One region of the Janthinobacterium sp. GMG2 genome, then DNA from elsewhere that is predicted to be linked to it. Evidence: predicted binding sites of a transcription regulator. Region 1 holds the regulator's gene; the other holds the start of a gene.

Region 1 (3,412 bases):
GACGCGCGAAGAAGTGACCTTGCAGCCGACGGAAACGCTGGGCTGGCCGATCCGCCTGCGCGTGCCGCACGGCGTGGGCGAGAAGGGGTCGAACAAGATTGCGATCGAATTGCAATCGCTGGACAACCCGTCGCTGCATGTGCGTGAAAGCGCGGTCTTCATCGTGCCGCGGTGATGCAGGAAGGCCGGTCCCCGCACGGGGGCTGGCCGTTTACAGAGGAGAAATACCATGTCCGACAGTCTGAAACTGCAGCCTCCCGTTGCACCGTGGTACAAGCATCGCTGGCCATGGCTGCTGATGATCGGTCCCGGCCTGTCCGTGGTCGTCGGCAGCTTCATGGGCTATATCGCGTTTACGCAGCCCGATGCGCTGGTGGTGGGCGATTATTACAAGCAGGGCAAGGCGATCAACCAGGATTTGAAGCGCGACACGATCGCCAGCGACCTGGCCATGGATACGAGCCTGGCGTACGACGTGGCGCAAGCGCGCCTGAGCGGTTCCGTGCACAGCTTCGGCAAGGCCTACCAGGGACCGCTGCAGCTGCACCTGGCGCATGCGACCCTGCCGGAAAAAGATATCAAGCTGCTGGTGCAGCCCGATGCGGCCGGCAATTTTTCGGTCGCGCTGCCGATGCTCGAGCGCAGCCGCTGGCAGGTGCTGGTGGAAAACGACAAGCGCGAGTGGCGCCTGTCCGGCATCTGGACCTGGCCCGTGCAGCGCAGCATCGCGCTGCATGCGGACGAAGAGCTATAAGCCTTACTTGCAGACGTCCGTGCCTGCCGTAATGGCTTTCAGCTTGGCTGGTTGCAGGATCTCGATCTCGCGGTTCGACACGCGCAGCCAGCCTTCCTTCTTAAATTTGGACAGCAGGCGGCTGACGCTCTCGATGGTCAGGCCCAGGTAGTTGCCGATTTCCTCGCGCGACATGCGTAGCTGGAATTTGCTGCTCGAATAGCCGCGCGCTTCATAGCGCGACGCCAGGTTGACGATGAAGGCGGCAAAACGCTGCGTCGCCTGCATATTGCCCAGCAACAGCATCACGCTTTGCTCGCGCGTGATTTCCTGGCTCATCATGCGGTGGAAATGCCGCAGCAGAGTCGGCATATTGCCCAGCAATTGTTCCAGGCTGGAAAACGGGATTTCACACACTTCGCTGTCTTCCAGCGCCACCGCATTACAGTGGTGGCGGTCGGCGCTGATGGCGTCCATGCCCAGCAGTTCGCCGGCCATCTGGAAGCCCGTCACCTGCTCTTCGCCGCCGGGATTGATCTGGTACGTCTTGAAGTGTCCCAGGCGGATCGCGTACAGGTTCTGGAACGAGTCGCCGATGCGGAACAGCGAGGCGCCGCGCACGATCTTGCGGCGGCGGCCGATGATCTGGTCCAGCCTGTCCATGTCGCCCATATCGAGGCCCATCGGCAGGCACAATTGATGCATGCTGCAGGTCGAGCATCGCGCACGCAACGCTTCCACGGTCACTGTGGGCAAGGTTGGAGTGAGTAGCGCTTCAGTCATGTCGGTACCTTTTAGAAAATGCAACAACAAGTTTACTGCATACAGGGTTGCCGTGTGCCAATTTCACCGCAATTTCGGCGAATAAACGACGTCCAGCCTTTAATTATATGGCAACATCGTCAAAAGCCCATGCGGGGAGGGTCATTTGCGCGGCGCCGCTTGCCAACTTGATGTATTGATAGGAAAATTCCTAACAGCATTATCTGCCGCCTGTGCCGCCCGGTACTGAAAAGGAAATCATGAAGCCTCTCGGCATCAAAGCAAAAGTCGCGCTGGCCACCAGCCTGACCTCGATCGCCATGATCGCGCTGGTCACCATGATACAGGTGCAGCACATGCGCGACGACTTCACCCGAGTACTGCTGAGCCAGCAGTCGTCCCTGATCAGCCGCACCGCTGCCGAGCTCGACGACAAGCTGGGCATGCTGCTGCAGATCGTCACCCTGACGGCCAGGCAGCAGCCGCCGGAACTGATGGCCCAGCCGGCCCAATTGCGCGAATACTATTCGCGCCGCTCGATGCTGGTGCTGTTCGACGACGTGCTGGTGCTCGATGCACATGGCGCCGTCGTGGCCGACATGCCGGAAGTGGCGGGGCGCACGGGCATCAACGTTGCCGAGCGCGAGTATTTCCAGACCGTGCTGCGCACGCGCCAGCCCATGATCACCGAGCCGATGCTCGGCAAGTCGAGCGGCATGCCCATCGTGCAGATGGTCGCGCCCGTGCTGGCCGCCGATGGCCAGGTGGCCGGCGTGGTGATCGGCGTGCTGCGCCTGTACAAGGACAACCTGCTGGGACGCCTGCGCTCGGAAAAGATCGGCAAGAGCGGCTATTACTTCATCCTCACGCGCGGCGCCGTGCCGCGCTACGTGCTGCATCCCGATACCAGCCGCTTGCTGCAGCCGCGCCAGCCGAGCGCCAACCTGACGACCACCCAGCTGCTGAAGGAAGATGGCGAAGGCAGCATGGTCAGCACCAACAGCCGCGGCATCACGGCCGTCAACAGCTTCAAGCGTTTGAAATCGGTGAACTGGCTGCTGGCTACCTCGCTGCCCGTCGCGGACGCCTTCGAACCGTTCGATGGCGTCCTGTACCGGCTGGTGCTGTGGAGCATCCTCGCTTCGCTGCTGGCCGCATTTGTTCTGGGCTGGGTCACCGTGCGCCTGCTGTCGCCGCTGGTGCGCCTGCGCAACACCCTGCTGGCCCTGCGCACCAGCGGCAGCCGTTTCACCCCCGTGCCGGTGCAGCAGCGCGACGAGATCGGCGAACTGACGGAGGCGTTCAACGGCCTGATGAGCGAGCGCGACCGTCTGCAGCAGGAACTCGAATCGCGCGCGGCCGAACTGGAGCAGGAACGCGACCGGGCCGAGGCCGCCAACCGCGCGAAGAGCGATTTCGTGGCCAACATGAGCCATGAAATCCGCACGCCCCTCAATGCCGTGCTGGGCATGGTGTATTTGCTGGGAAATACCAAGCTCGATACGGAACAGCGCAAGTATCTGACCATGGTGCGCGTGGCGGGCCAGTCGCTGCTGGGTATCCTCAACGACGTGCTCGATTATTCGAAGATCGAGGCGAGGCGCATGGAACTGTCGCCCGTCGAATTCGACCTCGACGAAGTCATGAATACCCTGGCCACGACGATGACGATGAATGCGGGCGAAAAGGAGCTGGAACTGGCCATCGCCGTCGAGCCCGACGTGCCGCGGCGCCTCGTGGGCGACGCCCAGCGCCTGCAGCAAATCCTCGTCAACCTGGCCGGCAACGCCATCAAGTTCACGGAGAACGGCGAAGTGGTGGTGGCCGTCAGCCTGGCCGAGAGCAGGAGCGAGAGCGGCCGCGCCTGGCTGCGCTTCGAAGTGCGCGACACGGGCATCGGCATGACGGAACTGCAGC
Region 2 (3,412 bases), on a different contig from region 1:
TGCGCCACGTGACGCACCGCGCCACCGTGTCATCGCTGACACCGGTGGTCATGCCCAGCGAAAACGCCCAGCGCCTCGACGTGCGGCGCCTGGCGCAGCTGCAAAAGGCGCCGTACACCGTGTTCCAGCTGGACGCGACGGCGTATCCGGGCAGCAGCGGCAGCCCCTTGTTCGATCCCGAGACCGGTCTCGTCTACGGCATCGTCAACATGGTGTACGTCAAGGGCCTCAAAGAGGCCGCCATCAGCGCGCCCAGCGGCATCACGTACGCGATTCCAGGCAGCCACATGCAGGCGATCTTGCTGAAGAATAAATGAATCGTCAGTTGCGCCCCTGCCTCAGCCGGCCGGTAATGCCGGGCTCATCCCATGTCGGAAAAAAAAAGGGGTAAAACGACCGTTCACCCCCATGCTGTTCCATCAGGCCACCGAATTTACGGATCTGGGCCCCCATGTAATCGAGGTCCAGCCGTAGCAGCACGGCCGGCGCCCCCACGCGCGTGCACTCGCGCTCGCCGCCGAAGTCTTGGAAACCCAGCATGCGCTTGTAAAACACCACGTGGCGCGGGTTGACTTCAATCACGTAATCCGTAAAGCCGTGAATATTGTGGGCATAGATATAAGAAATATGAATCAGCGCCGCAAACACGCGCTTGCTCACGCCCTTGTCGATGGCCAGCCGCGACGGTTCGCACAGGCGCCGGCCTTGCTCGCGCAGGACGTCGAGCTTGTCGCGAAAGTTTTCATCGGCGGGCAAGCCCGTCTCGTCGTTATCGAGGCACAAGGTCATGGTGCCGACGGTGGTGCCGGCCGTTTCCGCGAACAGCGTGATTTTATTCAGCGCATGCGCGGTGCAAGGATCGACGGCATAGCCGCGCCAGCCGTACATCTTGCGGATCAGCAAACTGGCCGCTTCGCGCCGGCCACGCGAATTGGCCATGCGGATATGAAAGCGCTGCAGGTCGAGCTCATGCTCCATGGCCGGGTCGATCTGCCCCTCGCCCACCACCAGATCACTGAAGTTGCCTGGCGTGTCGAAGGAAATTATGGGTTCATCTTCAAAGCTCATCTTGTCCTCACGTTCATCGGCAGCCGTCGAGACGGACTGAAGCCAATGCCTTGTGACAAGAGAAAAACTGGAGAAGTTCCCAGCAATAGCTAAAAAAACAGAAGAAATTTACCTTTGGATAGCAAAATAACACGATGAAATTTGTCTATAAGTACAAAATGGCAAATATAATTGCTGTTTTGATATTGATAAGCTTGCTGTTAAAAAAAGCTTTCCGGTATCAATAACACGTCGCCCGGCCGCATCATGACATTGGCCGAAATATCGCCTTCCTTCAGCAAATCGTCGAGCCGCACCCTCAACTGCTGCTGGTTGCCTTCGCGCACGCGGATGATGCTGGCCTTGTTGCCGGCCGCGAAATCGGTGATGCCGCCCACGGCGATGAGCACGTCCATCAGCGACATGCCCAGCCGGTACGGCAGCGCCTGCGGCTTGGCCGCCTCGCCGATGACGCGGATCTGCTCGCCATATGGTCCCGAGAAGTTGGTGACGATGACCGTCACCACGGGCTGCTGGATGAACTTGCTCAAGGCTTGCTCGATGTCGCGCGCCAGCTGGGTCGATGTCTTGCCGCTGGCGGGCAAATCCTCGACCAGCGGCGTGGTGATCTTGCCGTCCGGCCGCACGGCCACCGTCAGCGACACTTCCGGATTGCGCCAGACGATGATGTTGACGGAGTCGCCCGGGCCGATCAGGTAATCGTGCATGGGGGCGCTGTCGTCGGAAGGCGCCAGCGGATGGCGCGTGCGGCAGGCGCCCAGCAGGCTGGCGGCGCCCGCCAGGACCAGCGTGTTGCAGACAAATGCACGGCGAAATGGATTCATGCGGAGCCTCTTCGAGTCGATGCGCGTCCATGGCCGGCCCCGCAGAACCAGCCTGGGCCGCGAACTTCCTATGATTATTAAAACCCGGCAAGTGAACCTTGAGGCGTATCAAGAAGCAATCATCTTCGGAAATCTTGCTCCACAGCCGCCCTATACTTTGCTTACTCAACAAGCAAGTATTTCTTGCAAGACGCCGTCGTTGTCCGCGCCGCCAACCCATCTACCGGGCAGCACCGTTACCTGAAGGAAGCGACATGGAAGAATTGATACAGCAACTGCTTTCCGGCTTGAAAGGCATCTGGAAGTACCGCTGGCATGCGGTGCTGGTGGCGTGGCTGGTGGCCATCGGCGGCTTCATCAAGGTGATCACCCTGCCCGACGATTACCAGACGTCGGCGCGCGTGTTTGTCGATACGCAAACTATCCTCAAGCCGTTGATGGCCGGCATGACCAGCGTGCCGAACACGGAACAGCAGGTGGCCATCATGAGCCGCACCCTGCTCAGCCGCCCGAACGTGGAGCGCGTCATGCGCATGGTCGACCTCGACCTGGACTCGAAGACCGTGCGCGAGCACGAAGCCCAGCTGGACAACTTGATGAGCCGCATCAAGATCACGGGCACCAACGCGTATGACATCTACACCATCAGCTACAGCGGACGCGACCCCAAGCTCGTGCGCGACGTCGTGCAAAGCCTGCTGACCATCTTTGTCGAAGGCAGTTTCCAGGGAAAGAAAGGCGATTCGCAAAAGGCGGTGCAGTTCATCGACGAGCAGATCAAGAATTACGAGGACAAGCTGAGCGCGGCGGAAAACCTGGTGAAGGAATTCAAGATCCGCAACAACCTGCTGCTGCCGCGCCAGGGCATCGACTATGGCAGCCAGCTGCTGATGTCGTCCGATAGCCTGAACAATGCCAAACTGGAACTGGTCGAGGCGGAACAGGCACGCAAGGCCATCCAGAGCCAGATCGAGGGCGACGAGCCCTTGCTCGACCTGGAGCCCAGCGCGTCGGCCATCACGAATCCCGAGCTCGACGAGCGCATCGCCTCGATCAACAAGAACCTCGACAGCCTGCGCATGCAATTTACCGAACTGCATCCCGACATCATCGCCTCGAAGCGCCTCGTGGCCCAGCTGGAAGAACGCAAGATCGAGGAAAACAAGCTGAAAGCGGCGTCCGGCGACCCGGGAAAGAACTACAGCCCCATGCTGCAGCAGCTGAAGGTGGCGCTGACGGATGCGGACGCCAAGGTGGCCGCCATCCGCGCCCGCGTGCAGGAATACAGCGCGCGCAACGAGCGCCTGCTGGCGCAAAGCAATGCCGTGCCCGAGGTGGAATCGCAGCTGGCGCAGCTCAACCGCGACTACATCATCAACAAGGAAAACTATGAAAAGCTGATCGGCCGGCGCGAAGCGGCCAAGCTGTCGGGCGAACTCAGTTCCACCACCGACATGATGGCCTTCAAGATCATCGACCCGCCCACGGTGCAATATGCGCCCGTCGGCCCGAACCGCCCG

Evidence for each region. The regulator FNR, encoded in region 1, switches genes on or off when oxygen is low (the NO sensors DNR and NnrR bind a similar motif). The targets are predictions, from matches to a motif close to TTGATNNNNATCAA.
Region 2: the regulator FNR is predicted to act here: its motif matches at 1,991-2,004, upstream of SKZ59_RS10805 (XrtA system polysaccharide chain length determinant).

What each region holds. Positions count from the first base shown of each region.
Region 1 is NZ_JAXAWA010000003.1:66,079-69,490, forward strand. It holds gene ccoG (cytochrome c oxidase accessory protein CcoG) at 1-175, shown strand, start outside; gene SKZ59_RS12350 (FixH family protein) at 230-754, shown strand; gene fnr (fumarate/nitrate reduction transcriptional regulator Fnr) at 758-1,516, opposite strand; gene SKZ59_RS12360 (response regulator) at 1,756-3,412, shown strand, end outside.
Region 2 is NZ_JAXAWA010000002.1:1,040,137-1,043,548, forward strand. It holds gene SKZ59_RS10790 (serine protease) at 1-317, shown strand, start outside; gene SKZ59_RS10795 (N-acyl amino acid synthase FeeM domain-containing protein) at 322-1,068, opposite strand; gene SKZ59_RS10800 (XrtA/PEP-CTERM system exopolysaccharide export protein) at 1,269-1,892, opposite strand; gene SKZ59_RS10805 (XrtA system polysaccharide chain length determinant) at 2,147-3,412, shown strand, end outside.